DNA from 4 places in the Carnobacterium divergens DSM 20623 genome. Region 1 is predicted to be linked to each of the others. Evidence: predicted binding sites of a transcription regulator. Region 1 holds the regulator's gene; each other region holds the start of a gene.

Region 1 (8,186 bases):
CCATCTAATGAAATATCATTTGAATCATATAATACCACAAGTTTGCCTAGCTCTAAATGACCTGCTAAACTTGCTGCTTCAGCTGATACGCCTTCCATTAAATCTCCATCACCACATAAAGCATAGGTATAATGATCAACGATTTGATGATTTTCCTTATTATACGTTGCCGCTAGATGAGCTTCTGCCATTGCCATTCCGACACTATTTGCAATTCCTTGTCCAAGAGGACCTGTTGTTGCTTCAACACCATCTGTATGATGTACTTCTGGATGACCAGGGGTTAAGCTATCCCATTGACGGAAATTTTTCAAATCCTCCATTGATAGTTTGTAACCTGATAAATGTAACAAACTATATAATAGCATTGAACCGTGTCCTGCTGAAAGTACAAAGCGATCGCGATTTACCCATGATGAGTTGCTTGGGTTTACGTTTAAATGTTTTGTCCATAGCGTGTACGCCATTGGAGCAGCCCCCATTGGTAAACCTGGGTGTCCTGAGTTTGCTTTTTGAATCGCATCCATACTTAGTGTTCTAATCGTGTTTACTGCAAGTTGGTCAGTTGTATCGAACAATTAAATCATCCTTTCAGTTTTAATATCTCTATTTTACTGTTTTAAATCGTTTTACGCAACGCTTTCATAGAATTATTGTATTTATTTTAACGATTAAACGCCAAATTTTAACAATTGATAAAGCGTTTTCTACTTATATGTCTCATTTCCTTCTTATTTTTAGCGGTCGTGTAATCCTTTTTCTTTTTGAATTTGCTTTAACTTTTCAGGAGTAACGTCTGTCCCATCATTGTCGACAACTTTCATTCCTTCGATATGATTTCTCATTCCACCGCGGAAAGCTTGTAAATATTCTTCTCTTAATTCTTTTTGTTCTTGTTGCTCTGATAAGCTGAGGGTTTCGCTCTTAGACTTATTGGCTAGCTCGTTAATTCGGGCTATTTTTTCTTTAGATAGCATTTAATTCACTCCATCTCGTTTCATTTGACCTCTTAACTATATCAAAAATTAAGCTGAAAATATATCCATTTGCCTAAAAATTAGTTTATTCTTACAAAGCTTTCAAGACACTAGGAATAGAAATTTAATTTTTACCGAACATCTGTTTGAATTCTGTGATTATTTATGGTATTCTATAGTTAAGAAAATTGATAAAGAAACGAGGTGCATTTAATCATGCGTAAAACTCCAGAATCTAGACAAATTGAAGTATTACAGTACATACATGAACAAGTTCAACTAAAAGGGTATCCCCCAACTGTTCGTGAGATTGGTACTGCTGTATCTCTTTCTTCAACGTCAACGGTACATGGCCACTTATCACGTTTAGAAAAAAACGGCTTTATTCAACGAGATCCTAGTAAACCTCGTGCTATTGAGTTAACTGCACTTGGATTGTCTAAACTTGGTGTCCCAATGGATAAGATTCCCCTTCTAGGAACCGTTACAGCTGGTGAACCGATATTAGCAGTTGAAGAAGCCACTGATTATTTCCCACTACCTCCTCATCTGCAATATGCAAATGAAGCGTTGTTCATGCTAACTATTCGTGGTGAAAGTATGATCAATTGTGGAATTTTAGATGGCGATGCTGTAATTGTTCGCAAACAATCAAATGCTGATAATGGCGATATCGTGATTGCTATGACAAGTGAAGATGAAGCAACTTGTAAACGATTCTTCAAAGAAAAAGATCATTACCGCTTGCAACCTGAAAACGATGGAATGGATCCGATTATTCTTAGTGAAGTAACCATTCTTGGAAAAGTTGTTGGATTATACCGGAGTCACATTTTTTAAGACTTTCAGAGTTTCCTTTATTAGGAAGCTCTTTTTTAATGCTTTTTAGTTGTCTCTACAAATAATTGTGCTAAACTTTGTATATAAGGCTTTTTTTATTCTCACATAAGGAGGTTAAGTGAAATGGTTGCATTATTGTTTTATTGGTTTAGCTTATTGATTCAAGTTGCTTGGATTCTTTTAAGTGTTGGTCTTTCCGTTATGTACTTACGCAATAAAGAAAATGGAAATTTATGGGCATTTGCTGTTTTGAATATTCTTTCAATTATTTATAGTGGCATTGTCATCTGGATTTATAACACTTGGGATTTCGGCATTCAAACATCTAATTGGTTTGCAATTATCGTTGGTATTTTAGTTGTTTTAACGATTATCGAGTTTGTCCTAGGACGCTCTCCTAAAAATCCAAAATCAATCGCATAAAAAGAATCCCCTTCAGGTTAGAATCAATCTAACTTGAGGGGGATTTTTATTTTAGTAGTCCATTAAAGTGAAGATATCGTATCCTTCAATTTGAGCACGACCATTTAAATCTGTTAATTCGATTAAGAAAGCTGTTCCTACAACAATTCCACCTAATTTTTCGATTAATTGAATCGTCGCTGCAATGGTTCCACCGGTTGCTAGTAAATCATCACAAACCATCACTTTTTGACCTGGTTTGATAGCGTCTTTGTGAATTTGTAAAACATCTGATCCATACTCTAAACCATAGCTAACTTCAACTGTTTCTCTTGGCAGTTTGCCTTTTTTGCGAGCAGGAGCAAAACCGATTCCTAATTCATAGGCCACTGGGCAGCCTACGATAAATCCGCGAGCTTCTGGTCCAACGATCATTTCAACGCCTTTGTCTTTTGCGTATTTTGCAATTTCGTTAGTTGCATAACGATAAGCTTCTCCGTCTGCCATTAAGGGTGAAATGTCACGGAAAATAATTCCTTTTTCAGGGAAGTCTTTTACATCTGCAATATATTGTTTTAAATCCATCTATAAATCCTCCATTCAAATTTTACGAGGCTTCATTAATTTGTTGTTTTAACCAGATTTCTAATTCTGCAAAATGGCTGTACAGCAAGATTTTTTCAGCTTCTATTTGATTTAGTCGTTTTTGGTAATTTTCTGCATCAGACAACTCTTTTTTTGGAGCATCTTCGACATAGTTCATTACGCCATTGTCTATTGTAACAAATCCTAGTTCAAAAAACACGTTAATCATGAAAATTAATAAGTTATCTTTGATTTTTAGATAATTTGCTAAAATAGACAGCTTATGTCGAATATCAACATCTTTGTGTGTTGCTACGAATTTAAATAATTCTCCAAATTGTGTTCGGCTTGGCATCCCATTTAGGTAACTTTCTGATTCACTAAAAAAGGCAGTAACTAACTTTTCTGGTGTATTTCCCCGAATCGTTGACGAAATCCATTCTAATTCGTTTGGACAATCGATAAATACAAAGGTTGAATGTTGCGTTTTAAAAGCTTCAGCATCTTCTTTGGACTCAATCAAAACACTTTCACTGCCCATTGGAACTTTATCATTATGGGTTTGGTAGCTTTTCTTATTATAAAATAGATAACAAGCTGCGCCTTGTACCCAAAGACCTGCTGCTAAATTGCTCCCTCTCAAATCAACAACTTGAAGTCCATCCATTGAAATATCTTCAAGCATCAACTGAGGCTTACGGTTGCCATTCCATTCATTTATAGAAAGCTTTCCGACTAACGACACTTCAGAATTGTCGTTGATTTCATCAGCAACTGCACCTAATTGAAAGCCAATCACGTCTAAATTCACCTTATTTTTTGTTGCTTTAAGTTTTAAATGAGCGTTGTTGCCACCAATTTTACGAATGTCTTCTGCTTGAACATGTTCAAGTAAGAAAACAGGCTTTGGATTGTCTGTGCCAAATGGCGCTAAACTAGCCAATTCTTCAATCGTTGCAACGGTGATATCTGTTAATTCAATCGTTTCATCAATTACTAGTTCTTCATTCAAGTTTCCGACTAAATCATGCGTTAACGCATACTGATTTAGTTGTGTTTGTAAGGTCTCAATATGTTCAATTGGCAGTGTTAGACCTGCTGCCATATGATGTCCACCAAAATGGGTGGTTAAATCTCGGACTTCATTAATTGCATCATATAAGTTATACGCGCTAATGCTCCGTCCAGAACCTTTAGCGATTCCATTTTCAGTGTCAATATTCAACACAAGTGCGGGTTTTCCTGTGGCACCAACAATTTTACTTGCAACAATTCCAAGTACCCCTTCGTGCCAATCGGACTTCGCTAATAAATACACAGACGGTGTTTCTTTCATTTCTGCAATCATTTGGAAGGCTTCTTCCGTAATTTTTGCCACAAAGGCTTGACGCTCTTCATTTTTTGTATTAATAAAGGTTGCAAGCTCGATTGCTTCTTCTTCATCAAAGGTCGTTAATAAAGCAACTGCTGGCCCTGCTTCACCTAAACGACCGACAGCATTTAGACGAGGCGCGATGGTAAAGCCAATCGTTTCTTCTGTAATGGTCTCTTTTTCTATTCCTGCAACTTTTGCTAATGCTAAAAAACCTAATCGTTCAGAAACTTTTAACATTTCTAGCCCTAAAATCACTAATGCTCGGTTCTCATCCGTCAATGAAACTAGATCAGCAATAGTTCCAATCGCTACTAGATCTACTAGTTCAGTTGGAAACTCGCCTAATAATGCGGTTGCTAGTTTGAAGGCAACACCTACTCCAGCTAATTCACCAAAAGGATACGCTCCTTGTGGATGTTTTGGATGAACAATTGCATATGCCTCTGGCAAAATCTCTGGCATTTCATGGTGATCCGTTACAATCACATCAATTCCTAATTCCTTAGCTTTAGCAATTGCTTCGTGACCTGAAACCCCATTGTCACACGTCACAATCAATTCCGCTCCCTCTTCAATCAATCTTTCAAAAGCTTGGACATTCGGTCCATAACCATCTGTAAATCGATTTGGAATATAGAAATCTACTTCACCACCAAGCATTTCAATCGTTTCTTTTAAAACAGCCGTACTTGTTACGCCATCAGCATCATAATCGCCATAAACGACTATTTTTTGACCATGTTCAATTGCTTGCGTAATTCGTTCAACGGTTTTTTCCATATCATACATTAAAAATGGATCATGAATCCAAGTTTCATCTGGTTTCAAAAAATGCTGTGCTTTGTCTTTTGTATCCAAACCACGATTAACTAGTAAAGTCGATACTAACGGAGAAGTCGAAAGTTCTTCGCTTAAAGCTGTAATCGCTGCTTCATTCGTTTGTGGTTGATTTAATTTCCAGTTCATTCGAGATTTTAACAATCTAATCACTCCCAACTTATTTAGTATACCAAATTTTTAGAAAATAAAGTAGTTGAACTCTTGATTTTTTCGCTTTTTAATTCTTAGCCGTTTATTTCTAATTGCAAATCATTTCGTTTAATTTTATACTATGATTAACTAATAAAATCAACTAAAGGGGCTAATGTGATGACGTGGAAAATAAAAAGATTTAATGAATTAACAACGACTGAACTTTTTCAAATCTATCAAGCTCGAGTGAACGTTTTTATTGTCGAGCAAGAATGTTTTTATCCAGATGTAGACGATAAGGATTTAATCAGCATCCATGTGTTTAATGAACAAAATGGCCAGATACAGGCTTATGGACGCATCATTCCAAGTCAAGAAAAATTAATGTTTGGCCGTATTTTAACAGTGAAAGAACAACGTGGGACTGGCTTAGGCAAAGAGTTATTAACGATTATTTTAAAAACAATTGATGATAGCTTTCCAAATCAAGCCGTTGAAATTCAAGCACAAGCTTATTTACAAAAGTTCTATAGTCAATTTGGCTTTGAACCAATCAATGGCGAGATTTATTTAGAAGATGAAATTCCTCATATTGATATGATTAAAAAATAAAAAAACCTTCAGTTAAGCAATTTGTTCGTTGCTTAACTGAAGGTTTTACTTTAATTATTTTTTGATAATCCCAAAAGGCTTGCCGATTGGTAGGAACGTAAAGCCAAAGTGACCATTCAAAACAGCTGCTGCTGCGCCATAGAATGATAAAATTGAAATTAAAAATTCCGCAACTGCTGCCATCATGTGGAAGAAGTCTGTTGCAATTCCAAAAGTTGACATAAACAATCCTAGGAATAAAAAGTCAATTAAAAAGAAAATAAAGAATAAGACCTTGTTTGTTTCTAAAGCTCCCACGGTCATAAAGACTGTGAAAATAAAGTAGCCAAGGAAAGCAAAACCTAATTCATTTGGATCGAAAGAAGCTTGTAGCACTTCTCCAAACAAACCATTTTGAATCATCCAGCTCATTCCTGTTCCTAACCAAAATAGTCCGTAACCAGCAAAAGCTGTTGCGCCAAATACGTTATTATGTTTTGCATCATAGTTAGAAGCAATCAACTGAGCAATTCCGCCTAAGAAAATTGCCCATGGCAACACGCCACTTACGTTTTCTGTCCAGCCTAATTTTTGAGATGAGGCTACTAAAGTAACCATTGCTAAACCAAACAATCCAATCGCTGTCGGATCAATTATAACTTGTTTTACGTGATGTTGCTCGTTTTTCATTAATGATATTCCCCTTTATTTAAAATTGCCAACCTGTATAAAATACCATCTAAGCTACTAAGAGTCAATTCTTTTTTTTACCCTTCAAAACACTTATGAAATAACTAATCTTTCCATCATTTTTAACTAAAAAGAGCAACTTACATTTAATGTAAGTTGCTCTTGTTTAAAAGGTTTTATTTAGAACTTCAAAAACTTCAACTGAAAGTTCTTTATGCTTATTAGTTGGATTAAACCAAATGTCATTCCATGCAACTTGACTGCGTTCATAGGTAGTCCGCTCATCATAGTCACTAAGCGATTCATAATAAATATCAAGAACGACAATCGTTTGATCTCCTTCACTTCGTTTAAATTGATTGATTCCTAGATTGTTCACAATTCCATTAAACTCAGAACTTGCAGATTGTTGAAATTTCTCCATTAATTCTGGCAAATCAGATGTTTTTGTTTGATACGTAAACACCACTTTAATCATAGTTGAATTCCTTCTTTCAATTAAAGCGTATTTTCAGTTGGCGGTGTTGTTAGTTTTGTAACCAATTCTTGCTCTAAACTATCAATTTTTTTCTTGTTTTCTGCTAATGCGATTTCTTTTTCTGCAAGCTTGTTTTCATACTCCGCTTTTAAACTTTCAGTACGCTCAGCTACTTTTTGATCAAATGTCGTCAATTCTTTTCCTTGTTGCTTCACTTGTTTTTTTAATTGTATACTTGATCCCGTTGAAACTAAAACTGCTGCAATCGCACCAACAAATAATGAACCTAAAATCACCATGATTAATGGCCACTCAACTTTTGTAAAGCCAAAATTCACAGGTACTTCTGAAACATTTAAAATAGCAAATAACGCAACGATTAGTACTAAAATAATACCAACAACTAGTCTCCATTGATTTTTCATCAGCTACACCTCTTTTACTAAATTTAAAGAAAAATTCTTCTATTTAAGAATAACTTTATTTGAGCAATTTGTCTAATAGTATTCATTAAGAACTTAAAAACCCATTTAAATAAACGCGATTTTCTATAATTATTATTTAATGGATTGGGAATCGCAAGACTGTTTTTAACTTTTCAGGTGCCACTCTTTTAGGGTCAGACACATAAATTTCTTTATGCTGATGACCGACTTTTTTTAAATTCATTTCTTTACAGTAGTCATCCATTTTATTAAAAGAATGAATCTCATCTGCATAGCTACCAACATGCATCATTTGAAGATTTCGCCCTTCCTTTATTGTTTCAAATTGAATTCTGTCCACTAATTCAGTAGCTAAGGAAGCTAATCGTGTGATTTTAATTTCAGAAACCAATTCAGTAGTTACAAAATCAGGCTGGCGAATCATTATCTTATAAATCAACTGATCCAAGTTTAATGGTTGCTCTGCTGTAACAGGGATTTTAGAATCCCAAAATCCTTCTAATGGGAAAACCGTATAATCATAGTATCCATCAGGAATTACCCCTTTTTTTGGCAACATTTTTATGGTATATGAAACCTTATAAAGAGCTGCTACTGCGTTGGAAAAAGAGGCCATATTCGGATTTCCTTCTCCTTTAATTGTTAAATAACTCAATTCAGGAACTTCCACTATCGTCGGGGTGTCTTTTGGTAAATAGAGACTTTTTTCTTTTTTTCGCCATTCATACTTCATAAACAGTCATCCTCTTTCTTTATTTTATGTTAGTATAAACCTTCTCATTGTGGCAGAGTCAACCAAAAAAATCTCCTGATTCAATTGAATCCAGAAG
Region 2 (8,186 bases), 410 kb from region 1:
AATTTATTTAGCATGACGTTCTTCCTTTCCTGATGCGTGCCCGCCTACTAACGAACTACGCTTGATTGCAGTAGCACCTTCAAGAAGGCTACTAGCATGAATCAGACTATTAAAACCGTACTTAGTACGAACTTTATCAACAACTGTATCTAAATGGTACTCGTTGACTTGTTCATTTATTTCTTTGAAAAGATCTAATTGGATATCTGTACGGTAAACTAGTTTTGAGTAACTGATGCCAATTTGTCGGACACTTTCATCTTTATAATAGTTTCTAAACAAAGTAAGACAGTATTCAATTAATTGCTTGGTATTGTTAGTAGCGGTAATTTTGAGTTGTCGATTAAAGCCTTTGGTTACTTCGTGATTTGAATAGCGTATAAAAAGAGAAATACACTGTGTTTGACAATTTTTTTTTCGTAATCTTGTAGCTACTTGATCAGCCATTTCTTTAATGACTAATTCTATTTCTTTTTGAATGCTATAGTCTTTAAGCAGTATTTGTGAATTGCTGTAAGATTTTTCTAAGGATTTGTATTTAACTGAAATATCGCTACGATCGATTCCCCATGAATGTGCATAAAGCTGTTCACCGATAATCCCCATTTTTTCTTTGAGTATTCCAGGATCAAAATGTGCTAAGTCATAAACTGAGTGGACATTCATTTGAATTAATTTTTTAGCCGTTTGCGAACCAATTCCCCACATATCTGTTAACGAGGGAATCTTCCAAACTTTATCCGCTACATTTTGATAGCGCCATTCGGCTTTAAAATCAGGCGCATTTTTGGCCTCATTATCTAAAGCTAGTTTGGCTAACAACGGATTATCTCCAATTCCAATGGTGGTATACAAACCTAGCTGATGATAGACATCGTACTGGATTTTTCGTGCAATTTCATAAGGAGTAGCATGAAACATTTTTTTAACAGGGGTTATTTTCAGAAAAGCTTCATCAATTGAATAGACTAAAATATCTTCTTCAGCTGCATATTTTCTAAAAATAGCGATAATTTGTTTGTTTTTCTCAATATATAAACTCATACGAGGAGGGACGATGATTAATTGAGGGTGGTGAGGCAAATCAAATTTACGCATCACATTAGAAATCCCTAGTTTTTTTTTTGCAGCAGGTGAACTAGCTAAAATTAACCCACCATTGCTTTCTTCGTTAGACATTACAACAAGCATGGTTTTAAGTGGGTCTAATCCTCGTTCAACGCATTCAACACTGGCGTAAAAACTTTTGATGTCGATACATAAAATATCCGAACGTGGTTCGTTAGAATAGTCCAATTCCAATTCCGTAACAGTTCACCTCTCGTTTTAATAAGATAATCCTATTATACGAACATACGTTCAATAAGTAAAGGCGAACATACACACACACTTGCTTTTTTTTATGTATTTAGTAAAAGAATAAATGTATTGTTATAATTCATGTGAATAATTAATTAATGAAATAGTTGTATTAGTTGTTTTAAAGCGATACATTGAGTAAGAAAAGGCGTGAAGGGAAGTTGAAAATGGTTAAATTAAATTTATTTTAATAAATTTAATTTTTTTAAAATCATTCGATTTTTTATTCATATATGAAACAAAAAAAAGGATTGCTCTAAGTAATTAGAACAATCCTTTTTATAGAATGGTTAAACAGGCATAATGATTGGTAAAATCATTGGATGACGCTCTGTTTTTTCAAATAAGAAAGGTTGTAAACTGCCAATAATCGTTTCTTTAATATATTGTTCAGTTACATTTTCTTCTTTTAGCGCCTCTTTTAAGTTTTTAAAGATAACACGTTGCGCTTCATTGATTAAATCACCAGACTCACGCATGTAGATAAAGCCACGAGAAAGGATATCTGGACCAGCTAAAACGTCTTTTGTTTTATAATCTAAGGTCACAACGACAACAACTAAACCTTCCTCAGAGAGGATTCTACGGTCACGTAGGACCACGTTGCCGATATCTCCAATTCCTTTTCCATCAACATAAACATCACTTGCATTGAAATGACCAGCAGAGCGAGCAGAATCAGCCGTTAATGCTAAAACATCACCATTTGCAAGGATAAATGAATTTTCTTTTGGAATGCCAACTTGTTCTGCAAGGGTCGTATGGATTTTTTGCATTCTAAATTCACCATGGACAGGAACAAAATACTTAGGTTTCATTAAACGAAGCATTAATTTTTGTTCTTGTTGTCCACCATGACCTGAAGTGTGAATGTTGTTGACTTTTCCGTGAATCACTTCGGCACCAGCTTCAGAAAGCAAGTTGATTACGCGGTTTACACTAGTTGTATTGCCTGGGATAGGCGAACTTGAAAAGACAACTGTATCACCAGGTTGAATGGAGATTTGACGGTGAGTTCCGTTGGCAATACGGCTTAGCGCTGCCATTGGTTCACCTTGAGAGCCGGTACATAAAATCGTTACCTCATTTGCAGGCAAACGATTTAATTCGTGAGCATCGATAAATGTATCTTCAGGTGCAGTGATATAACCTAATTGACGCCCAGTGACCATAGCAGCTTCCATACTTCGACCAAAAACAGCAATTTTACGACCCGTTTTTACCGCTGCATTTGCAACTTGTTGGAGACGTGAAATATTTGATGCAAAAGTCGCAAAAATAATTCGACCTTCTACTTTTTGGAAAATACTAGTGATGGATTCACCAACGACTTGTTCGGATTGAGTAAAGTTTGGAACTTCCGCATTTGTACTATCAGATAAGAGTGCTAATACGCCATCTTCTCCAATTTTTGCCATACGGTGTAAGTTAGCAGGTTCACCAACAGGTGTGAAATCGAACTTAAAGTCACCCGTTAAGACAATGTTGCCGGGTGGTGTTTTAACAACGATTCCTAGTGCATCTGGAATACTGTGTGTGGTTCTAAAGAAACTTACACTTGTTTTACGGAATTTTAATACAGAATCTTCACCGATTTGATGTAGTTCCGCATCCCGTAAAAGACCATGCTCGTCTAATTTATTACGAATCAAGGCTAATGCAAGAGGACCCGCATAAACTGGAATGTTTACTTGTTTCAATAGGAAGGGAATCCCACCGATATGATCCTCATGTCCATGAGTAATCACTAGCGCTTTTACTTTATTAATATTTTGAACAATGTAACTATAATCAGGAATCACATAATCAATTCCTAATAAGTCGTCTTCAGGAAATTTAATACCAGCATCTACAATGATAATTTCATCTTGAAATTGAACACCGTACGTATTTTTTCCAATTTCCCCTAGCCCCCCGATACCAAAGACAGCAGCTTCATTGTTTTTTATAGTTGGTTTCATTTCTTAAAACTCCGTTAATTTGAAGTCAGGATTTTTTTGTTCGTAAGCTAAGTGTTTTCCTTCTACTGGTTGAACAAACTCAATATTGTAAGGGGTGTTTTCTTCAACTAGTTTGCGGGCTGCTACCGCTGATTCTGCTTCTACGTATAGGGCTTGAGTGTCCTCACGTTTTGGATTTCTGGTTTTTGTTACTTGATAAGTGACTTTAAAAATCATAATTTTCTCTCCTTATATAACTGCAAAATGCAGTGAATTTATCTAAATAGGCTAAAACTTAAATTCAATTGTTGTGATAGTGCTAACCATACAAAATAAAGGGCTTGATTTGCCCTGTAAGTTGGTTTATTCGGTAATCAGATAGGCCTTTAGTTATAAGTCTAGCTAATTAAAAAAACAGAAAGATACCATTGTTAAAAATTAAGATGAAATTAGTGTTAACGATATTTTTAATAACAGACTCCACTAAGTTGTTATTTTTTCCCGAACAGGTGGCTGTGTTTTAATCACAACATTGTAAGTGTATTTTACCATAATTTTTGAACGAAGTATAGAAAGTAAATCATTCTAAAGGTATCAAATGGGAAGAATCGCTGAAATTGAGACAACTAAGAGAGATTCGATAATAAAAAAGCGTTTATTTTTAATTGATCAACAAGTTTTTATGAATAGTTTGTTTAAATAGCTATTGATTAAAGCAAAAAAATCTGACATAATAGCAAAAATTATGGTATAGTGAAATTATTCAATTTTTTTGTGTTTTATAATATTAAAACACAGTGGTTACGGGGAAAAGGAGATGATAAATTGAAATTAATGTGGCGTTACACGATGAAATATAAGGGATTGGTATTTTTAAATTTTTTAAGCGTGTTTGGCTTTATTTTAATCGAGTTAGGACTGCCGACGTTATTGGCAAAAATGATTGATAATGGAATCGCCGTGAATGATTTCGGTGAGGTTAAGTATTATGGCATGATTATGATTGCAATTTGTTTGATTGGTTTAGTCGCACTGATGTTTCTAGCTTATTGTGGAAGTAAGATCACAACAAGTATTGTGCGAGATATCCGTGACGATATTTTTGAAAAAACGCAATCGTTTTCGCATCGTGAATATGACCAATTTGGTGTGTCTTCGTTGGTAACTAGAACAACAAATGATGCATTTCAAGTGATGCAATTTATGCAAATGATCTTAAGAATGGGAATGATGACACCATTAATGTTCATTTCGAGCTTTATCATGATTGTACGAACTAGTCCTTCGTTGTCATGGGTTGTTTTTGCAGCCATTCCATTTTTATTGATTGGGGTTCTATTAATAGGAAAGAAATCAGAACCACTTTCTGAAAGTCAGCAATCCAATTTGGATGCCATTAACTTGAATTTACGTGAAAATTTAACAGGTCTACGAGTGATTCGAGCCTTTGTAAATGAAAAATTTCAAGAAAAACGTTTTAAAGTAGTTAACGATGCATATGCAACTGTTTCAAAAAAGCTCTTTAAATTAATGGCCTATGCGCAACCTGGATTTTCGGTTGTCTTTAACATTATTTTTGCCGTTGTTATTTGGTTAGGTGTAGGACAAATCAATACAGGTGATTTACAAGTTGGAAATTTAATAGCATTTATTGAATACATTTTCCACGCGTTATTCTCATTTATGCTATTTGCAAATGTCTTTATGATGTATCCAAGAGCAGCAGTTTCTGCTCACCGTATCGAAGAAGTATTGGCAACGGAGCCAGTTATTACAGAAAATGAAAATGGCATTACAGAAACAAAAACACATGGGTATTTAACTTTTGAAAATGTGACGTTTGCTTATCCTGGAAATACAGAAACACCGATTATTCGGGATGTTAGTTTTTCTTCAAAACCAGGTGAAACAATCGCCTTTATCGGAAGCACAGGAAGTGGGAAGTCAACCTTAATTCAATTGATTCCCCGTTTCTATGACGTAACGAAAGGTCGTATTTTATTAGATGGCGTGGATGTACGAGATTACAAGTTAAGTGCTTTACGCAAGAAAATTGGCTATATTCCACAAAAAGCCTTGCTATTTACAGGAACGATTGCTGAAAATATGCGCTATGGAAAATGGAATGCGACAACTGGAGAATTAGAAGAAGCGTCTGATATTGCTCAAGCAAAAGAGTTTATCTCATTAAAACCAGCTCAATACGATGAACTTTTAGCAGAAGGTGGAAGCAATATGTCTGGTGGTCAAAAGCAACGTTTGTCCATTGCACGGGCAATTGTTAAAAAACCAGATGTTTATATTTTTGATGATAGTTTTTCTGCGTTAGATTATCAAACAGATGCAAAATTGCGAGCGCGTTTAAAATCTGAAACAAAAGAAGCAACTGTACTAATTGTAGCACAACGTGTGGGAACGATTATGCACGCAGATAAAATTCTCGTCTTAAATGAAGGGGAAGTTATCGGCATGGGTACCCACAAAGAGTTATTAAAAACATGTGACGTTTATTATGATATCGCCGCTTCACAATTATCGAAGGAGGAGTTAGCATGAGAGAATCCATTCAATCAATTAAACGCTTAAGTGCTTATGTAAAACCCTATAAAATTGGTTTTATTTCAGCTATCCTTCTTACGATTATTTGTATGATGGCCAATGCTTTACAGCCTTTTATTATGGGGCTGATTATTACGGAAGTAGGAAACAATATCAAAGATATCGCAAATCATGTACCAGCAGCAGCGGTTAACTTCCCCTATGTTCAAAAAGTGATTTTATACATGTTGGGGGCCGCAGCGATTTATCAAATTACAATGTTGTCAGCGAGTTTCATTATGACGAATGTTGTTCAACATACGATGCGTGATTTAAGAAGTGATATTGACAATAAAATCAATCGCTTGCCAGTTTCTTATTTTGATAAAAATCAACAAGGGAATATTTTAAGTCGAGTGACGAATGATGTGGATGCGATTAGTAATGCAATGCAGCAAAGCTTGATTCAAATTGTGAATTCAGTGATGGGAATCGTATTTGCAGTTGGAATGATGTTATATATTTCTATTCCATTAGCGATTATTATCTTGTTGATTATTCCGACTTCGATTTTTATTTCAAAAGCAGTTGTCAAAAAATCACAACCTTATTTTAAAGGCCAACAAAAAGCGTTAGGTGAACTAAATGGTTTTGTTCAAGAAAGTTATAGCGGTTTTTCGGTCATTAAATTATATGGTAAAGAAGCGGATACGTTATCCAATTTTAAAGAAATTAACCATAAATTAGCGGGGTTTGGTTTTAAAGCAGCCTTTGTTTCAGGTTTAATGATGCCATTAGTCGGTTTAGCTTCAAATTTAGCTTATGTTGGAATTGCCGTTTTTGGTGGTTATTCTGTTATTCAAGGAATGCTAACTTTAGGGAATTTACAAGCATTCACTCAATATATTTGGCAAATCAATCAACCCATTTCACAAATCACACAGTTGTCTGGTGTCTTACAAAGTGCAGCCGCCGCAACCGGTCGAGTTTTTGAAATTTTAGATGAGCCAGAAGAAAAACCAGATTTAGTTCAATACCCTTTACCTGAAAAAGTTCGGGGGGATGTGACTTTTGAACATGTTGGATTTGGTTATGATAAAAAAAATCCATTGATTACAGATTTAAATGTGGAAGTAAAAAGCGGTCAAACAGTTGCAATTGTTGGTCCAACTGGGGCAGGGAAAACAACCTTGATTAATTTACTAATGCGTTTTTACGATGTGGATCATGGCGCTATAAAAATTGATGGCATCGACACAAAAGAGATGTCACGAGCGGATGTTCGATCTCAATTTGGTATGGTGTTGCAAGATGCTTGGTTGTATAATGCGAGTATTTCAGATAATATTCGGTTTGGTAAGCTTGATGCGACTGAGTATGAAGTGGTGGATGCAGCTAAAACAGCCAATGTGGATCATTTTATTCGTACGTTACCGGATGGATATGATATGGTGTTAAACCAAGAAGCATCCAATATTTCACTAGGACAAAAGCAATTGCTAACAATTGCACGAGCTATCATTTCTGATCCTAAAATTCTCATTTTAGATGAAGCGACGAGTTCTGTGGATACACGTTTAGAAGCGTTGATACAAAAAGCGATGAAGCGCGTAATGGAAGGCAGAACAAGTTTTGTAATTGCCCACCGTTTATCAACTATTCGTGATGCTGATTTAATCCTTGTAATGAATCAAGGAGAGATTATCGAACAAGGAACTCATGAAAGCCTCTTAGCTGAGGGTGGTTTCTATGAAAAATTATACAATAGCCAATTCAGTGAAGAAGCAGAATAGTAAAAAGGCAACCTTAACAGGTTGTCTTTTTTGTTTTAAACCACTTTAGTATTCTTTTTTTTATTCATGTAGTAAACTGAATTGGCAAGGAAAGCGAGGAATAGAAAATGGAAATGAGAGAATGGATTAAGCAAGAGTTACAAAAATTAGTAAAAGGTGACCAAGATCAGTTTATTGTAGATGCTACAATTGAATATATAAATGAATTAAATTCAGATAATGAGAGCTTACAAGTTGCTTTAGAAGGTGAGATTTGGAGTCCTAAAAAATGGAGCCATCCTCGTTAAGAAACAAAAAAAGAAATTCAATTTCGTTGAATTTCTTTTTTTGTTTTGCACTTTGCTTCAATTATCGGTAAACTAAAAGGGGTAAAGAAGAGTTGAAAGTAGGAGAGAAGCAAATGAACAAAAAAATGATTTTTTTTGATATTGATGGTACGTTGTTGAATGAGAATAAAGAAGTTTTAGCTAGTACGAGGGATGCTTTGAAAACGCTTAAAAATAATGGACATGAGCTTGCAATTGCGACAGGTAGAAATTTATTCTTAGCACAAAAA
Region 3 (8,186 bases), 600 kb from region 1:
CCTTTTTTAGGATTAGGTGTATTTTTTTTTGAAGCTGCGCTAATTTCTTCAGCTTTGATTGGTTTAGCTTTTTGAACGACAGCAGGTTGAATCGGACGATTTTTCATTTCCTCTGCGATTGCAGCTTTAATTTTAGGTTTGTGATACAAATTTGTAATTAAAGTTTGGAAACAAGCAAAGACTCCACCGACTAACCAATAAAGACCAAGCCCTGCTGGTGACTGAAGTGTGAAAATTAAAATCATTACTGGACTCATAAACATCATCATGCGCATTTGTTTTTTCTGAGCATCAGGCATGCCAATCATTGAAAGGTAAGCTTGCACGACGTAAACTAAACCAGCAGCAATTGCTAGATAGACATTTTTATCGCCAAGGTTAATTCCTAAGAAGTTGCTTTCAGCAATCTGAGGAGAAAGGCGAATTGCTTGATACATAGCAGTAAAAATAGGCATTTGGATTAGAATTGGTAAACATCCGATTCCACCAGTCATACTCATATTATTGGCTTTGTAAAGTGCCATTAATTCTTGTTGAGCAGCAGCTTTTTCTTCTTGCGTGGCAGCTTCTTTTTGTTTCTTTTGGATAACATCCATTTCAGGCTTAATGACAGCCATCTTTTCTTGCTGAATCATTGATTTTTTCGCTTGATTTAAATTTAAAGGCAAAATAATGACACGAACGATTAACGTAATAAAAATAATCGCCATTCCATAACTGCCATTAAACAAGTCAGCTAACCAAATGATAGAATTTCCTGTTGGCACAACAAGATAGTCGTAAATAAAACCTGTTCCATTCCCATTTTTATCAGTTTTCATACAACCAGATAAGAATAGGACAAGACTTAATACGCTACTTGTTAAAAGTAATTTTTTTAATTTATTCATGTTTCACGATCCTTTGATTAATTTAATAGGTAACATTTCTAACTATACTTGAATCGCAGTCAGATTTCAATTAGTTACTGAAAATTTGTTGCGAATTTTGATAGATGCATCTTCTTCAAGTTGGAGATTTTCGACTCGACCGCTGGGGGTTGGGGACTGCTTAATTTTAGCAATAAATAAATCGATTTTATCTGAATCACCATTTGCTTCGATATAAACCGATCCGTCCGCTTCATTTTGTACAATTCCAAATACGCCAATTTGATCGGCAACCATCTTCGTCATATAACGAAATCCAACACCTTGCACGCGACCTTTTACCTTCATACGAATGGTTTTCATCAAATCCTCTCCTTTCTAATACGTAACAATATAAGTATTTTAACGATGAATTTGTGATTAGTCAATCAAACTACAAAAAAGCCAATTAAAGCAAGTCATGATATACTTAAATTAAGATAAAAAACAGGAGGGGATCTATTTGTATCAAGTGATTGCATTATATGGTGAATATGAACCCTGGTGGTTTTTTGATGATTGGAAAGACGATATTGTTTCACAAAATGATTATGCGACTTTTCAAGAAGCTAGCCGAGCATATCAGCAAATTTATTCAGAGTTAGAGATGCAGTATCCTTATAAAGAAACAAAAAAGTCTTATTTAACTGCATTTTGGAATGAAACAGAAATACGATATTGCGAAGATTGCGAAGATGACATACAATTATTCCATAGTATCATGCTTTTAAAAGATGATCGACCTTTTGAAGTGTTTCAACCGACAGCTTCAAAATAGAAAGGAAATTAAATGAAAACATTGATTATTGCAGAAAAACCTAGCGTTGGAAAAGAGATTGCTCGTGTTCTTGGCGCTACTCAAAAAAATAAGAACTATATAGAAGGAAAAGATGTTATCGTAACATGGGCATTAGGTCATTTATTAGGTTTAAAAATGCCAGAAGATTACAAAAAAGAATGGGCTAATTGGGATTTAGAAAGTTTGCCTTTAATTCCTCCTAAAATGGCGATTAAACCATTAAAAAATACAGGGCATCAATTAAAAGCGATTAAACAATTAGCGAACCGCAAAGACATTGATAGTGCTGTAATTGCAACAGATGCCGGAAGAGAAGGGGAATTGGTTGCGCGTTGGATTTTAGAGTATGTTCACTTTAATAAACCTGTTAAGCGACTATGGATTTCTTCTCAAACTGACAAAGCCATTAAAGAAGGATTTAAAAATCTGAAACCAAGTAAGCAATACGATGCATTATACGATTCAGCAATAGCACGTTCCCAAGCGGATTGGTTGGTTGGCTTAAATGTAACAAGAGCCTTAACGGTTAGATATCAAGACAGCTTGTCAGCTGGACGTGTTCAAACGCCTACTTTAGCAATGGTACGCAAACAAGAAGAAAAAATAGAAACATTTATGCCAGAAACTTTTTATACCGTCAGCTTAATGGTGGATGGTCAAAAAGCAACTTTGATTGAAGGCGCTAAAACCAAATTTAAGGATCGTAAAGAAGCCGAAGAATTGGCGACTAAATTAAAAAGTAAACCAGTTAAAGTAAATGAAATCAAAGAAAAAATTCAAACAGATTATGCACCTATTCCTTATGATTTAACTGAATTACAACGAGATGCTAATAAACGTTACCAATTTTCAGCTAAGAAAACGTTAGGTTTGATGCAGACTTTGTATGAACGTCATAAAGTATTGTCGTACCCAAGAACCGATTCAAAGCATTTAACAACCGATATGGCAGCAACAATGAAAGATCGTTTACATGCTGTTCAAAGTTTTTCACCGGATGTTGTAAAGAAAGCTTTAAAAAATGGCGGACAAGTAACTCAAAAAGGGGTTTTCAATAATAGCAAGGTAACCGATCACCATGGGATTATTCCGACGGAAGAACGACCAAGAGTTGAAAAAATGGAAAGTGATGAGCTGAAAATTTACCGAATGGTTGTAGAGCGCTTCTTAGGATTGTTTTTACCAGCCTATCAAGCTAAAAAAACGACGTATCAATTTTTAGTTGAAGGCATTCAATTCCAATGTCAACAAGAAGAAGTGATTGAAGCTGGATGGAAACAAGTGGAGGCACCTAAAGTAGATGCTTCTTATAAAAAAGGCGAAACGTTAAAAAAACCACAATTTGCAATCAATAAACATTTGACAGAGGCACCAAGTCGTTTGACAGAAGCAACCCTCTTGCAAAAAATGGAGAAAACGGGTTTAGGAACTCCCGCAACAAGAGCTGAAATTATTGAAAAATTAATCAGTAGTGAGTTGATGGAACGTGCACAAAATAAATTAAGTGTGTCGCCTAAAGGAAGACAGTTATTGACTCTGGTTAATCCAACACTTGTAACACCTGATTTAACTGCGAAATGGGAAAAAGCACTAGAAGAGATTGCCGCTAGCAAATTAAAAAAAGAAGTCTTTATTAAACAAATCGAAGCTGAAACAACACGTCTAGTAAAAGAGATTAAGACAAGCAATCAAGTATACACCGATCACTCATTAACGAATAAAACATGTCCGGATTGCGGTGAAAAGTTAAAAGAAAAAAATGCTCGTGATGGCAAAATTTTAGTTTGTAGCAATACGGAGTGTTCTTACCGCCGTAGAAAAGATCCAAAAGTATCGATGCATCGATGCTCACAGTGCCATAAAAAAATGGAAATTCATGAAGGCAAAAATGGTGCTTATTTCAAATGTAAGTTCTGTAATATCTCTGAAAAAATAGGAGATAAGAAAAATAAAAAAATGTCAAAACACGAAGAAAAGAAAATGCTTAAAAAATATAGTCAAAGTGAAGAGGAAGTTGAAAGTCCTTTAGCATTGGCATTAAAAGCTGCCATGAAGGAGAATAAGTAATCATAAAGAAAGCCTGCTCTTTTTGCAGGCTTTTTTATTTAAGTGTTTATAGAAGCGAAACAAAAAAAATTCAAGTTATTTTGTAGACAAGAATATAAGAATAGTTTATCCTTTATATAGGAGTTGACTTTTAAGCAACTTAAAAAAGGAGGATTTTATGAATATTAAAGAAGTTAAACTTGAAGCTAAAAATAGCTTGCAAGGCAACTGGGGAACGGCTATTGGTGGATTTATCATTTTAGGATTAATTAGTTTCGCAATGTCAATGGTAACCAATATGATTTCTGGTGTTGGATCAATTGCAGGTGGTTTGGCAGGCGCAAATAGTGGAAATATTAGTGAAGCAGATCTTATCGCGATGACATCTGTAATGATTGGTACAATGTCTGTATCATTTGTTTTAGGGATTATTACCCAAATTATTAGCTCAGTGTTAGATGTTGGGTATAAATGGTCATTTTTAGACTTAGTAGATGGAAAAAATTATTCAATCGGTTCAATTTTCCAAGTATTTAATAAAAACTTTTTCAAAGTGTTAGGTTTAATTATTATGATTGGTATTTTTACTGCATTATGGTCATTATTATTAGTGGTTCCTGGTATTATTAAGTCATATAGTTATAGCCAAGCATTGAATATCATGAAAGATAATCCAGAGATTGGCATTTTAGATGCAATTACAGCGAGTCGTAAATTGATGGACGGTAAAAAAGCGAATTTCTTCTTTTTACAGTTATCATTCATACTATGGTATATCGTACCACTTATTATTTGGTTGGTTGTGTTTTTCATAGGTATCAGTGGGTGGGATAATGGAACTTCTCCATTAGTTGTTACATCAATAATTTTGGCATTTGTTTTAGCGCTATATTTTATTGCCATTAGTTTTTACATCACTCCTTACCTAAAAACTTCAGAACAAGTTTATTACCGTCGTTTGACAGTTCAACAGTTAGGGGAATAATCGTATAATTAAAACTCTTAGTAGGAAATCTACTAAGAGTTTTTTTTGTTAAAAAGGCAATAGAAATTGATTTTTTTAAGGGGAGAGAGAACATTTGTCCGCTTTTTTGTGTATAATAAAGAATAATATGATTGAAAGGAGTATGAAGAGTGGCACAAAAAAAGAAGACGAAAAAAAAAGCACCCTCAAAAAAACAACAAAAACGGAATCTTTCCATTGAAATTATTGGTCTTTTATTTATCTGTTCCGCTATTTTCGCGGCAAGCAAATTAGGTTTTATTGGTATCTTAATTGCGAACCTATTTCGCTTTTTTGTAGGGAATACCTATTTGGTTAGTGTGGTTGCTTTTGGTTTATATGGTCTATATTTAGTTTTAAAAGGCAAAGAACCTTCCTATAAAAGTAAAAAAATTATTGGCTTTAGTATTATGTATCTTAGTTTACTTGTGATTCTTCATGCCAGATTATTTAGTCCAATTATGGGGACGAATGTTAAAGTAATTCCTGCAACATTCCGCTTTTTTATGACGGATATGGGAAATAATCAAATTAAAGAATCGCTTGGCGGTGGCATGATAGGCGCACTGCTTTACAGTGGAAGTCATTTTCTATTTTCACAAGGAGGTACGTATTTTATTGCAAGTATCTTAATGATTGCTGGTTTTTTTATTTTCTTTAATTTATCGTTTAAAACAGTGTTGATAAAAGTAAGAGATGTTCTGCAAAAAAATGGCCCAATTTTACAGAAAAAATGGCAAGCTTTTAATGAGAAGCGGAGTACAGTGAAACAAGAAAAAAATTCAAAAAAAGAAAACAATGGTGATTCTAAGCAACAGTCTAAGAATCGAGTCCAACCAATTTCACCAGGACAAGCACTTGCAGCTGCTGAAAAAGAAGCTGTGGTAGGCGAAGCAGAGCAGTTAGAATTGAAAATCGACAGTTATCAACAAAATTTAAAACCTACTTCAACAGAAGTCAGAGAGCCAGTAAAAGAGGAAGCAGAGCCAACTGGAGAGTTGAACTTTGAAATCAAAGCAGAACCAGAAAGCCGAGACTACCAATTGCCTCCTACAACATTGTTAAATGCAATTGAAGCATTGGATCAGTCGAATGAATATGCCTTGATTCAAGAAAATGTAACCAAATTAGAAGCGACTTTCAAAAGCTTTGGCGTAGATGCTAAGGTAACGAAAGCTAATTTGGGACCAGCAGTTACAAAATATGAAGTACAGCCAGCGATTGGGGTTAAAGTTAGTAAAATCGTTAGTTTAAGTGATGATATTGCGTTAGCACTAGCTGCAAAGGATATCCGTATTGAAGCACCCATTCCAGGGAAAGCCTTTATTGGGATTGAAGTACCAAACAGTGAAGTAAGTATTGTTGCTTTTAGAGATATTATAGAAGCGCAACCCCTACATCCTGAAAATTTATTGGAAGTACCTTTAGGTCGAGATATTACAGGATCTGTTGCCACTGCTGATTTAGCCAAAATGCCCCATTTATTGGTGGCAGGTTCCACGGGGAGTGGGAAATCGGTTTGTATCAATGGAATCATTACGAGTATTTTGATGCGTGCGAAACCTCATGAAGTTAAATTGATGATGATTGATCCAAAGATGGTTGAATTAAATGTCTATAACGGCATTCCTCATTTGTTAACACCGGTTGTAACAAATCCTAAAAAAGCCGCACAAGCATTGCAAAAAGTGGTGATGGAAATGGAACGACGCTATGAATTATTTGCGGCTAGTGGCATGCGAAATATTACAGGTTACAATAAAATGGTTGCCACTAAAAATACGGAGAAGGATGAAAATTATCCGTTTCTACCTTATATTGTTGTAATTGTGGATGAATTAGCTGATTTAATGATGGTGGCGAGTAATGAAGTGGAAGACGCGATTATTCGCTTAGCACAAATGGCGAGGGCAGCTGGTATTCATATGATTCTTGCGACTCAAAGACCAAGTGTTGACGTTATTACGGGGATTATTAAAGCCAATGTTCCCTCAAGAATTGCATTTGCAGTTTCAAGTGGCATCGATTCAAGAACTATTATTGACAGTAGCGGGGCTGAAAAGTTGCTAGGTCGCGGAGACATGCTCTTTTTACCAATGGGTGAAAATAAACCTGTTCGCGTACAAGGCGCCTTTATTTCAGATGAAGAAGTTGAACGGATTGTAGAATTTATTACCGATCAGCAAGGAGCTAATTATCAAGAGGAAATGATGCCAACCGAAATTCAAGAAACAGTCAGTAATGAAGTACAAGACGATCTGTATGATGAGGCAGTCCAAATGGTCTTGGAAATGCAAACAGCAAGTATTTCCTTATTGCAACGTCGTTTTAGAATTGGGTACAATCGAGCAGCCAGATTGGTAGATGAGATGGAAATGCGAGGAATTGTTGGACCATCTGAGGGCAGTAAACCTCGAAAAGTGAATATCACTCATTTACCAAGTCAATCGGATCCTGAAAATAATAATGAAAGCTAAAAAGAAGACAATTTGTCTTCTTTTTTTATTCTAACAACGTTCGGTTATGAAGGGTTTTCATAAAAAAGGAATCAATAAAATCGATATATTTTTTATAATTAAATGAAAATAAGATTAAATTCTTAATGTTTTTTATGTAAATCGCTTTCATTAATCGGTAAAACGTTTCAATTTTTATAAAAAGGTGGTAGAATAGTTGTGAGTAATGATTCGTTAACTTAACGTTTCGTTTTCAATCAAATTTTTTTTGGAGGGGTTTTAAATTGAAAAAGCGTAATCTTGTGGGTCTACTAGCAATCGGTTTAGGCGTTAGTTTAACATTAGCAGCTTGTGGCGGCGGAGCAAAGGATTCAGGTAAGAGCGGTTCTGCTAAGGGGCATACAGTTGCAATGGTAACAGACGTTGGAGGGGTAGATGATAAATCATTTAACCAATCAGCATGGGAAGGTTTGCAAGCTTGGGGCAAAGAACATGACTTGAAAAAAGGGAAAGATGGTTTTAACTATCTACAATCTAACTCTGACTCAGATTTCGTAACAAATTTAAACAGTGCCGTTAAATCACAATTTAACACTGTATTCGGAATTGGATATAAAATTGCTCCAGCTTTAGAAGATGTAGCAAAACAAAATCCAAAAACAAACTTTGCGATTATTGATTCTGTTGTCAAAGGTGACAACGTGGTTTCAGTTATCTTTAAAGACCATGAAGCAGCCTTTTTAGCAGGTGTTGCAGCAGCAAAAACAACTGAAACTAAAAAATTAGGTTTTGTTGGTGGTCAAGAAGGCGAAGTTATTGGTCGTTTTGAAGCAGGATTTATTGCAGGCGTTAAAGCAGTTGATCCAGATATCGATGTAAAAGTTGAATACGCTGGTTCATTTGGTGACTCTGCTAAAGGGAAACAATTAGCAGCAGCAATGTACAACAGTGGAATTGATATTATTTATCAAGCA
Region 4 (8,186 bases), 560 kb from region 1:
AAATCTTGATATTTTAATAGATTTTCGATATGATAATAGTAAAAATTAGGGAAACCTAAAAATAAATTTCCTTAAAAGAAAGGTGAAGCATAAAATGACACCCAATAAAGAAGACTATTTAAAAATTATATTTGAATTAGGCGGAGCCAATCAAAAAATAAATAATAAACAAATTGTAACTGGTTTAAGTGTTTCAGCAGCATCTGTTAGTGAGATGATGTCGAAATTACTAAAAGAAGGCTACATTGACCATACTCCTTATCAAGGAGCACAATTGACAGAAGCTGGTTTACATGAAGCCAGTATTTTAGTACGCAAGCATCGCTTGTGGGAAGTCTTTTTAGTTGAACATTTAGGTTTTTCTTGGAATGAAGTCCATGACGAAGCAGAAGTTTTGGAGCATGTAACGTCTTCTAATCTAGCGAATCATTTAGAAGAATACCTAAATTTCCCAGCCAACTGTCCTCATGGCGGAGTAATTCCTGATAAACAAGGGAAGATTATCGAAAGTCCACTACAAACCTTAGTAGAAATGTCAGTAGATACAGATGTGAAAATTCAGCGAGTATTAGATGATCGTGAATTGTTAGATTATTTAGTGACAGTAGGAATTAACATTGGAGACCAATGTCGAATTACTGAAATAGGTGCTTATGAAGGGCCAATTACATTAACTAAAGATGGGCAGGCCATTCAGATTAGCTATAAAGCAGCCTGCAATTTATTTATTCAACCATTATAAAGTAGGAGGAGAGATTAAATGAAAAAAAACTATCTTCTTATCTTAATAGGACTCAGTTTGTTAGTGATGGTTGGTTGTCAAAATAATTCTTCTCAAAAAGATTCGAATAAGCTACAAGTCGTAGCGACAACCACAATGTTAACCGATTTAGTTGAAAATATCGGTGGAGATAAAGTTCAAGTTAACGGACTAATGGGGCCAGGGATCGACCCACATCTCTATCAAGCAAGTGCAAAAGATGTTACTAAAATGCAGACAGCAGATGTTGTGGTGCATAATGGTTTGCATTTAGAAGGTAAGATGGGAGACGTTTTTGAAGCGTTAAATAAACGAGGCAAAAACGTCATCAAAATTGAAAACGGTCTTGATAAAACTAAATTACTCAAGTCAGAAGACAATTCTAGTCAACCAGACCCACATATTTGGTTCGACGTCTCCATGTGGCAACAAGGAGCCAAAGAAGTTGCTAAAGGATTGATTCAAGCAGATCCAAAAAATCAAGCGACCTATCAAACAAATTTAGATCGTTATCTCGCAGAATTGGTTGAATTAGATCAATACATGATGAATAAGGTTCAAGAGTTGCCAAAAGAAAAACGAATCTTAGTGACCGCCCATGATGCCTTTCGTTATTTTGGTCAACGCTACGATTTTGAAGTAGTCGGATTACAAGGAATCAGCACGCAAGCAGAAGCAGGTACCGGAGATATGCGGAAATTGGCTGATTTTATTGTGAAACACCAAATCAAAGCGGTTTTTGTCGAATCATCCGTCCCTACCAAAACGATTGAAGCGTTACAAGCGGCAACAAAAGCAAAAGGCTTTGACGTAAAAATCGGTGGCGAGTTGTATTCAGATTCTTTAGGAGATGAAAAACACGATACGGCCACTTATATCAAAACATTAAAAGCAAATACAGATACAATTGTGAATGCATTAAAATAAAAAAGTAAGCAGGTGAAAAAAATGGAGCAAACTAAACAAGCAATTTCGATTCAGCAATTAACGGTTGCTTATGATGAAAAACCGGTTCTTTGGAATGTCAGTTTGGATATACCTAAAGGACAATTAACAGCGATTATCGGTCCGAATGGAGCAGGAAAAACAACCTTAATTAAAGCCATTATCAATTTAATTAAACCAGTTGCAGGTGAAGTAACCTTTCAATTTAAAAACCAAATGCAGCAAAGTTATCAATCAAGTAAAAATTTGGTTGCCTATGTTCCACAAAATGGAAGCGTTGATTGGGATTTTCCAGCAACGGTAATAGATGTCGTTGTAATGGGGCGTTATGGACATCTTGGGTGGTTTAAACGTCCTAAAAAAGCTGATTTTGACTTAGCTAAAAAAATGCTAGAAAAAGTAGGGATGACTGAATTTTCAACTCGCCAAATTAGTCAGTTATCTGGAGGTCAACGTCAGCGTGTTTTCTTAGCACGCGCGCTTGTACAAGAAGCGGAAATTTATTTGATGGATGAACCGTTTCAAGGAGTAGATGCCCAAACTGAAAAAATCATTATTGGTCTACTGAAAGAATTAAAAGATGAAGGCAAGACGATTGTTGTGGTTCATCATGATTTACAAACCGTGCCAGAATACTTTGATAACGTTGTACTGGTCAATCAAGCTTTAGTCGCAACAGGTTCTGTAGAAAGTACCTTTACAGCCGAAAATATCGCAAAAACCTATCAAACCGCTGAAAGATTGCCAGAAGAGGTGGGGAAGTAGATGACATTTTGGACTCTTTTTTCAGATTACACTTTTCAAGTTGTGGCACTTGGATCAGCCTTATTGGGATTGCTGAGTGGCGTTATTGGTAGTTTTGCTGTGCTTAGAAAACAAAGCTTATTAGGGGATGCTGTAAGTCATGCTGCGCTACCAGGGATATGCTTAGCCTTTATGATTACGAATATTAAACAGACAGAAGTTTTATTGATAGGTGCTTTGATCTCAGGCTTAGTTGCAACATGGCTGATCATGAGCATTGTTAAGTACTCAAAAATAAAATTTGATAGTGCATTAGCTTTGATTACTTCCGTATTTTTTGGTTTAGGTATGGTTTTTCTAACCTATATTCAAAAAACGCCAGATGCAAATCAAGCAGGATTAAAAAGTTTTATTTTTGGTCAGTCCTCCACCTTATTAGTAGGTGATGTTAAATGGATGCTAGGAATTGGGATGATTATTTTAGTATTAATCTTCCTATTTTGGAAAGAATTTAAATTAATTGCTTTTGATGAAGTATTTGCTAAAAGCATTGGTGTTCCAGTTCATGGCATTAGTATTTTATTATCAGCGATGACAGTCGTAACGATTATTATTGGACTGCAAACAGTTGGAGTTATTTTGATGAGTTCGTTATTAATCGGACCTGCTGTTGCCGCTAGACAATGGACGAATCGGTTAGCGGTGATGGTGAGTTTAGCAGCAGTTTTTGGTGGTGTTTCAGGGGTTTTAGGAACGGTCATTAGTTCCTTAGGTAAGCAAATTCCAACAGGACCAACAATCGTTGTTGTGATTAGTATGATTGTGCTGATTAGTTTAGTGATAGCACCAAATCGTGGGATGTTGTGGAAATTAAAACAGCGTAGGCGTCAAAAAAAAGCATTGACTATCCGCTTAAATCAAGGAGGCGATTAGGATGCATCCAGAATTAGAAATTCAATTGATTGCGATTATTGTTTCACTTGCCTGTTCCTTACTGGGTGTCTTTTTAGTTTTAAGAGGAATGACAATGATGGCTGATGCGATTACTCATACCATTTTATTAGGAATCGTAGTGGCTTTTTTTGCAACTGAAAATTTGGCCTCACCATTTTTAATTGTTGGTGCCGCTTTGATGGGTGTCTTTACGGTTTGGTTAACAGAATTGCTCCATCAAACAAGGCTATTAGCAAAAGATGCTTCAATTGGTGTGGTCTTCCCATTACTGTTTAGTATCGCGATTATTTTGATTTCCCGCTATGCAGGTTCTGTTCATTTAGACACGGATTCAGTACTACTTGGTGAATTGGCTTTTGCGCCATTTGAGCGAATGGTTATTTTTGGAATGGATATAGGAGCACAAGGAATTTACTCAATGGGGATTATTTTAATCATCAACTTAATTTTTATTTTGTTATTTTATAAAGAATTAAAATTAGCCACTTTTGATGCGGTTTTAGCCGCTGCATTAGGATTTTCGCCAGTCATTTTACACTATGCGTTGATGACACTGGTTTCAATCACTGCAGTTGGAGCATTTGAGGCAGTTGGATCAATTTTAGTAGTAGCTTTTATTGTGGGGCCACCTGTTACCGCGTATCTTTTGACAAATGAATTAAAGAAAATGTTATGGATTAGTAGTATTGTGGGTGTGATAGACAGTATCGTTGGATTCCAATTAGCGATGTTTTTGGATGTTTCAATTGCAGGGATGATTGCGGTTATTATTGGGATAACTTTCTTATTAGTCTTTATCTTCTCACCTAAAAAAGGATTGATTCAAGCTGTTAGACAACGAAATCGTCAAAAAAAAGAATTAGCCTATCGATTAAAAATGGAACGTATTAAATAAATTATTTTAAGTTTACTTTCTCGACAGAGAGTAAACTTTTTTTGTTTGTTCTAGCGAAAGAACTTGTGTTCGTGTATAATAAGAAATAAAGATGGAGGTGTAGAAAGATGGAACATGTCGTTTTACAATTTGCAGAACCAGTACGTGACACATCAAGAAAAATTATTCATGTGGATATGGATGCTTTCTATGCCTCTGTAGAAGAACGTGAAAATCCTGAATTAAAAGGAAAACCGTTAGTGATTGCTAGGCATCCAAAAGATAATGGTGGAAGAGGCGTCGTTACGACGGCTAATTACGAAGCGAGAAAATACGGTATTCATTCAGCTATGAGCGCTCAAAAAGCCTATGAACTTTGCCCACAAGCAATTTTTGTTCCAGGTAGACATGAACTTTACCAAGAAATTTCCACTCAAATTCGAGAAGTATTTAAACACTACACAGATATCATTGAACCATTAGCTTTAGATGAAGCTTATTTAGACGTGACAGAAAATAAAAAAGGAATTAGTAGCGCTACGGTTATTGCAAAAATGATTCAAAAAGAAATTTGGGAAGAATTGCATTTAACTTGTTCAGCTGGCGTATCTTACAATAAATTTATTGCAAAACTAGCATCTGACTATAAAAAACCTGCTGGCATCACAGTTATTCCGCCAGAAAAAGCATTGGTCTTTTTAAAAGAATTACCTATTGGAAAATTTTATGGCGTAGGAAAGAAAACCGCTGAAAAAATGCATGATTGGGGCGTTTTTACGGGACAAGATTTAGTTGAAAAAAGCGAGATGGATTTGATTCAACGCTTCGGTAAGATGGGGTATTCCTTGTATCGAAAAGTAAGAGGAATTGATAACAATCCAGTTGAGAGTACTCGAGTGCGTAAGTCAGTAGGACGGGAGCATACGTATGGCCAACCTTTAACGACAGAAGAGGAAATCTTAGCAGAACTTCGTTTTTTAGCTGGAAAAGTACACACTTCTTTAGTAAAAGTTCAAAAACACGGGAAGGTGGTTGTGTTAAAAGTACGTACATCTGATTATGAAACAATGACTAAACGTATTAGTTTGCCTAGTTATGTAAAAGACAGTGAAGAAATTTATTTTCATGCGTTAAATTTATGGGAAGATGTGGGATTGATAGGGAAAGAAATTCGGTTATTAGGAATTACTGTGACCAACCTTGACCCGTTAACATTTGAAAATATTGTTTTGCCACTATGGGAAAAAGAAAAATAAGTTCAAAAATTCTGATGAACAGAGTTTTTGAACTTTTTTATTAGATGCTAGGTGCAAATTAGATGAATAAGTTGTACAATAGAATAATACTAATACAGTTTTTGTGTTTGATTATAACATAGAAGGAGCGATTGAAATGAAGATATCATGGCATGGACAGTCTTGTGTTAAAATTTTAACAGATACAGATAAGCAAATTTTAATAGATCCCTATATTACAGGAAACCCCTTAAGTGATTTGGATGCAGGGACGATTGAAGCTGATGTGATTATTGTCACTCATGCTCATGCAGACCATATCGGAGATACTGCCGAGATTGCCAAACGAACAGGAGCTTTAATTGTTGCAAATGCTGAATTAGCCGGTTTCTTTGCGAGTCAAGGACTTCAAACCCATGGCATGCAAATGGGTGGGAAACATCAATTTGATTTTGGTTTAATCAAAATGACTCCCGCAATACATGGTTCAATGTACGAAGTGCACGGCCAACCCGTTACGTTTGGATTAGCAGCCGGCATTGTTTTTAGTGACGGAGGTCATACTGTTTATCACGCAGGAGATACGGCTTTATTTTCAGATATGAAATTAATCGGAGAATTCAACAAAATCGATTTAGCTTTCTTACCAATTGGCGACAATTACACTATGGGACCAGAAGAAGCCGTAATCGCTAGTAAATGGCTAAAAGCTAATAAAGTTGTGCCAATTCATTACAATACATTTCCTTTGATTGAACAAGATCCAACTGCCTTTGTTGAAGCTTTACCTAAAAACGTAGGGATGGCAATGCAAGTGGGAGAAATAATCGAATTATAAGTTGAAAAAGTCGGAGGATAGCAGATGACAACAAAACATGACCAGATCTTAACGTATATTGAAACGTTACCAGTTGGAGAGCGAATCTCAGTACGTTTGATTGCTAAAAATTTACAAGTAAGTGAAGGAACTGCTTATCGTGCCATTAAAGAAGCAGAAAATATAGGATTAGTTTCGACCATTCAACGAGTGGGAACTATCCGAATTGAGCGCAAAATGAAAGAACATTTTGAAAAATTAACCTATGGTGAAATCGTGAAGATTATCGAAGGGGATATTTTAGGTGGTATTGACGGGTTAGATAAAGTCTTAAATAAATTTGTCATCGGAGCGATGAAGGAAGACGCCATGCTACGTTACATTACACCAGGTTCACTAATGATTGTCGGAAATCGAATTGGGGCTCAGCGCCTCGCTTTAGAAAACGGTGCAGCAGTTTTAATTACCGGTGGATTTGATACAACTGAGGAGATTGTGGAATTAGCGAATCAGGCCAAATTGCCTGTTATTCGAACCACCTATGACTCCTTTACGGTTGCAACGTTAATCAACCGAGCAATGACGGATCAGCTGATTAAAAAAGACATTATGCTCGTTGGCGATATTTTTACGAATGTAGAAAAAACGATCTATTTAAATAGTGAAGATACAGTAGCGGATTACCGCAAATTAAATGATGAAAGTCGACATTCGCGTTTCCCAATTGTGAATAAAAAAATGCGCTTAATCGGGATTGTAACTGCTAAAGATGTAGTTGGAAAGCCAGATAATCTAAGTATTGAACGAGTGATGACAAAGGATCCCTCTTATGTTAAAACACATATGAGTGTGGCAAGTGTGGGGCATTTAATGATTTGGGATGGGCTAGAGGTTATGCCTGTTGTGAAAGATGATTTAACCTTGATTGGGATTATTTCTAGACAAGATGTGATGAAAGCGATGCAACTAGCGCAACGCCAACCACAGGTGGGAGATACGATTGCTGATCAAATTGCAGAACAGCTAGAGTTAACAAGTGAAAATCCTGATGATTGGCATTCAGCTATTCCAGCATTCAAGTTTAAAGTGACGCCTCAAATGACCAACAGTGTTGGAACCATCTCTTTTGGTGTATTAAGTGAACTTGTTGCTAGCGCTTCTCAGCGAACACTTTTAGCGTATCAAAAGCGCAATGCAGTCATTGAGCAAATGAATTTACATTATTTTAAAATGATTCAATTAGAAAGTGAATTAGAGATTCGTCCGCGAGTCCTAGAAATTGGGAGGCGCTCGTCTAAGCTAGACATTGAAGTATTTATTGAAAATACCCTTGTTGCCAAAGCCATTGTGATTTGTCAATTGATGGAGCGTACCTAACTAAACGAATTAAAAGGAGTAAATTGAATGAATGAATCCATTTTTACTGAAATACTAACAGCTATCAAAGAACATCAAACGATTATTATCCATCGTCATCAAAGACCAGACCCAGACGCCTTAGGTTCACAAGGTGGACTATATGAACTATTAAAAGCATCGTTTCCTGAAAAACGTCTTTTAAAAGCAGGAGGATCGGTAGAAGGTCTAGCATTCTTATCTGAAATGGATCAAGTAGAAGCTGCTGATTATAAAGAAGCACTAGTTATCGTAACAGACACAGCGAATAGTCCACGCATTAGTGGTGAAAACTATTCAAAAGGCGATATGATAATTAAAATAGATCACCACCCAAATGATGAACCATACGGTGATCTTGTCTACGTTAACACAGAGGCAAGTAGCTGCAGTGAAATTATTGTTGATTTTTATCATGCTTGTCAATCAGAGTTAACAATGACAGATGAAGCGGCCCGCCTA

Evidence for each region. Region 1 encodes LexA, which represses DNA repair genes until DNA is damaged. Its sites were predicted from a motif close to CNAACANNTGTTNG; they were not measured.
Region 2: a site for LexA is predicted at 1,349-1,362, ahead of BR52_RS03610 (Y-family DNA polymerase). Genes of this name have one in related genera too.
Region 3: a site for LexA is predicted at 4,826-4,839, ahead of BR52_RS02700 (FtsK/SpoIIIE family DNA translocase). Genes of this name have one in related genera too.
Region 4: a site for LexA is predicted at 4,357-4,370, ahead of dinB (DNA polymerase IV). Genes of this name have one in related genera too.

The regions. Positions count from the first base shown of each region.
Region 1 is NZ_JQLO01000001.1:1,132,713-1,140,898, forward strand. Features, by position in the region: gene tkt (transketolase) at 1-578, opposite strand, end outside; gene BR52_RS05510 (DUF896 family protein) at 738-977, opposite strand; gene lexA (transcriptional repressor LexA) at 1,194-1,817, shown strand; gene BR52_RS05520 (hypothetical protein) at 1,941-2,240, shown strand; gene BR52_RS05525 (adenine phosphoribosyltransferase) at 2,292-2,804, opposite strand; gene recJ (single-stranded-DNA-specific exonuclease RecJ) at 2,827-5,160, opposite strand; gene BR52_RS05535 (GNAT family N-acetyltransferase) at 5,329-5,763, shown strand; gene BR52_RS05540 (acetate uptake transporter) at 5,818-6,432, opposite strand; gene BR52_RS05545 (hypothetical protein) at 6,599-6,910, opposite strand; gene BR52_RS05550 (LapA family protein) at 6,931-7,335, opposite strand; gene BR52_RS05555 (GyrI-like domain-containing protein) at 7,472-8,089, opposite strand.
Region 2 is NZ_JQLO01000001.1:722,295-730,480, forward strand. Features, by position in the region: gene BR52_RS03605 (hypothetical protein) at 1-14, opposite strand, end outside; gene BR52_RS03610 (Y-family DNA polymerase) at 4-1,302, opposite strand; gene rnjA (ribonuclease J1) at 1,650-3,320, opposite strand; gene BR52_RS03620 (DNA-directed RNA polymerase subunit epsilon) at 3,324-3,536, opposite strand; gene BR52_RS03625 (ABC transporter ATP-binding protein) at 4,125-5,855, shown strand; gene BR52_RS03630 (ABC transporter ATP-binding protein) at 5,852-7,630, shown strand; gene BR52_RS03635 (hypothetical protein) at 7,738-7,917, shown strand; gene BR52_RS03640 (Cof-type HAD-IIB family hydrolase) at 8,031-8,186, shown strand, end outside.
Region 3 is NZ_JQLO01000001.1:531,718-539,903, forward strand. Features, by position in the region: gene yidC (membrane protein insertase YidC) at 1-890, opposite strand, end outside; gene BR52_RS02680 (acylphosphatase) at 957-1,232, opposite strand; gene BR52_RS02685 (DUF1033 family protein) at 1,381-1,686, shown strand; gene BR52_RS02690 (DNA topoisomerase 3) at 1,699-3,774, shown strand; gene BR52_RS02695 (DUF975 family protein) at 3,932-4,738, shown strand; gene BR52_RS02700 (FtsK/SpoIIIE family DNA translocase) at 4,888-7,233, shown strand; gene BR52_RS02705 (BMP family lipoprotein) at 7,497-8,186, shown strand, end outside.
Region 4 is NZ_JQLO01000001.1:574,500-582,685, forward strand. Features, by position in the region: gene BR52_RS02845 (metal-dependent transcriptional regulator) at 95-742, shown strand; gene BR52_RS02850 (metal ABC transporter solute-binding protein, Zn/Mn family) at 761-1,687, shown strand; gene BR52_RS02855 (metal ABC transporter ATP-binding protein) at 1,709-2,470, shown strand; gene BR52_RS02860 (metal ABC transporter permease) at 2,471-3,382, shown strand; gene BR52_RS02865 (metal ABC transporter permease) at 3,384-4,298, shown strand; gene dinB (DNA polymerase IV) at 4,406-5,533, shown strand; gene BR52_RS02875 (metal-dependent hydrolase) at 5,670-6,350, shown strand; gene BR52_RS02880 (DRTGG domain-containing protein) at 6,375-7,706, shown strand; gene BR52_RS02885 (DHH family phosphoesterase) at 7,734-8,186, shown strand, end outside.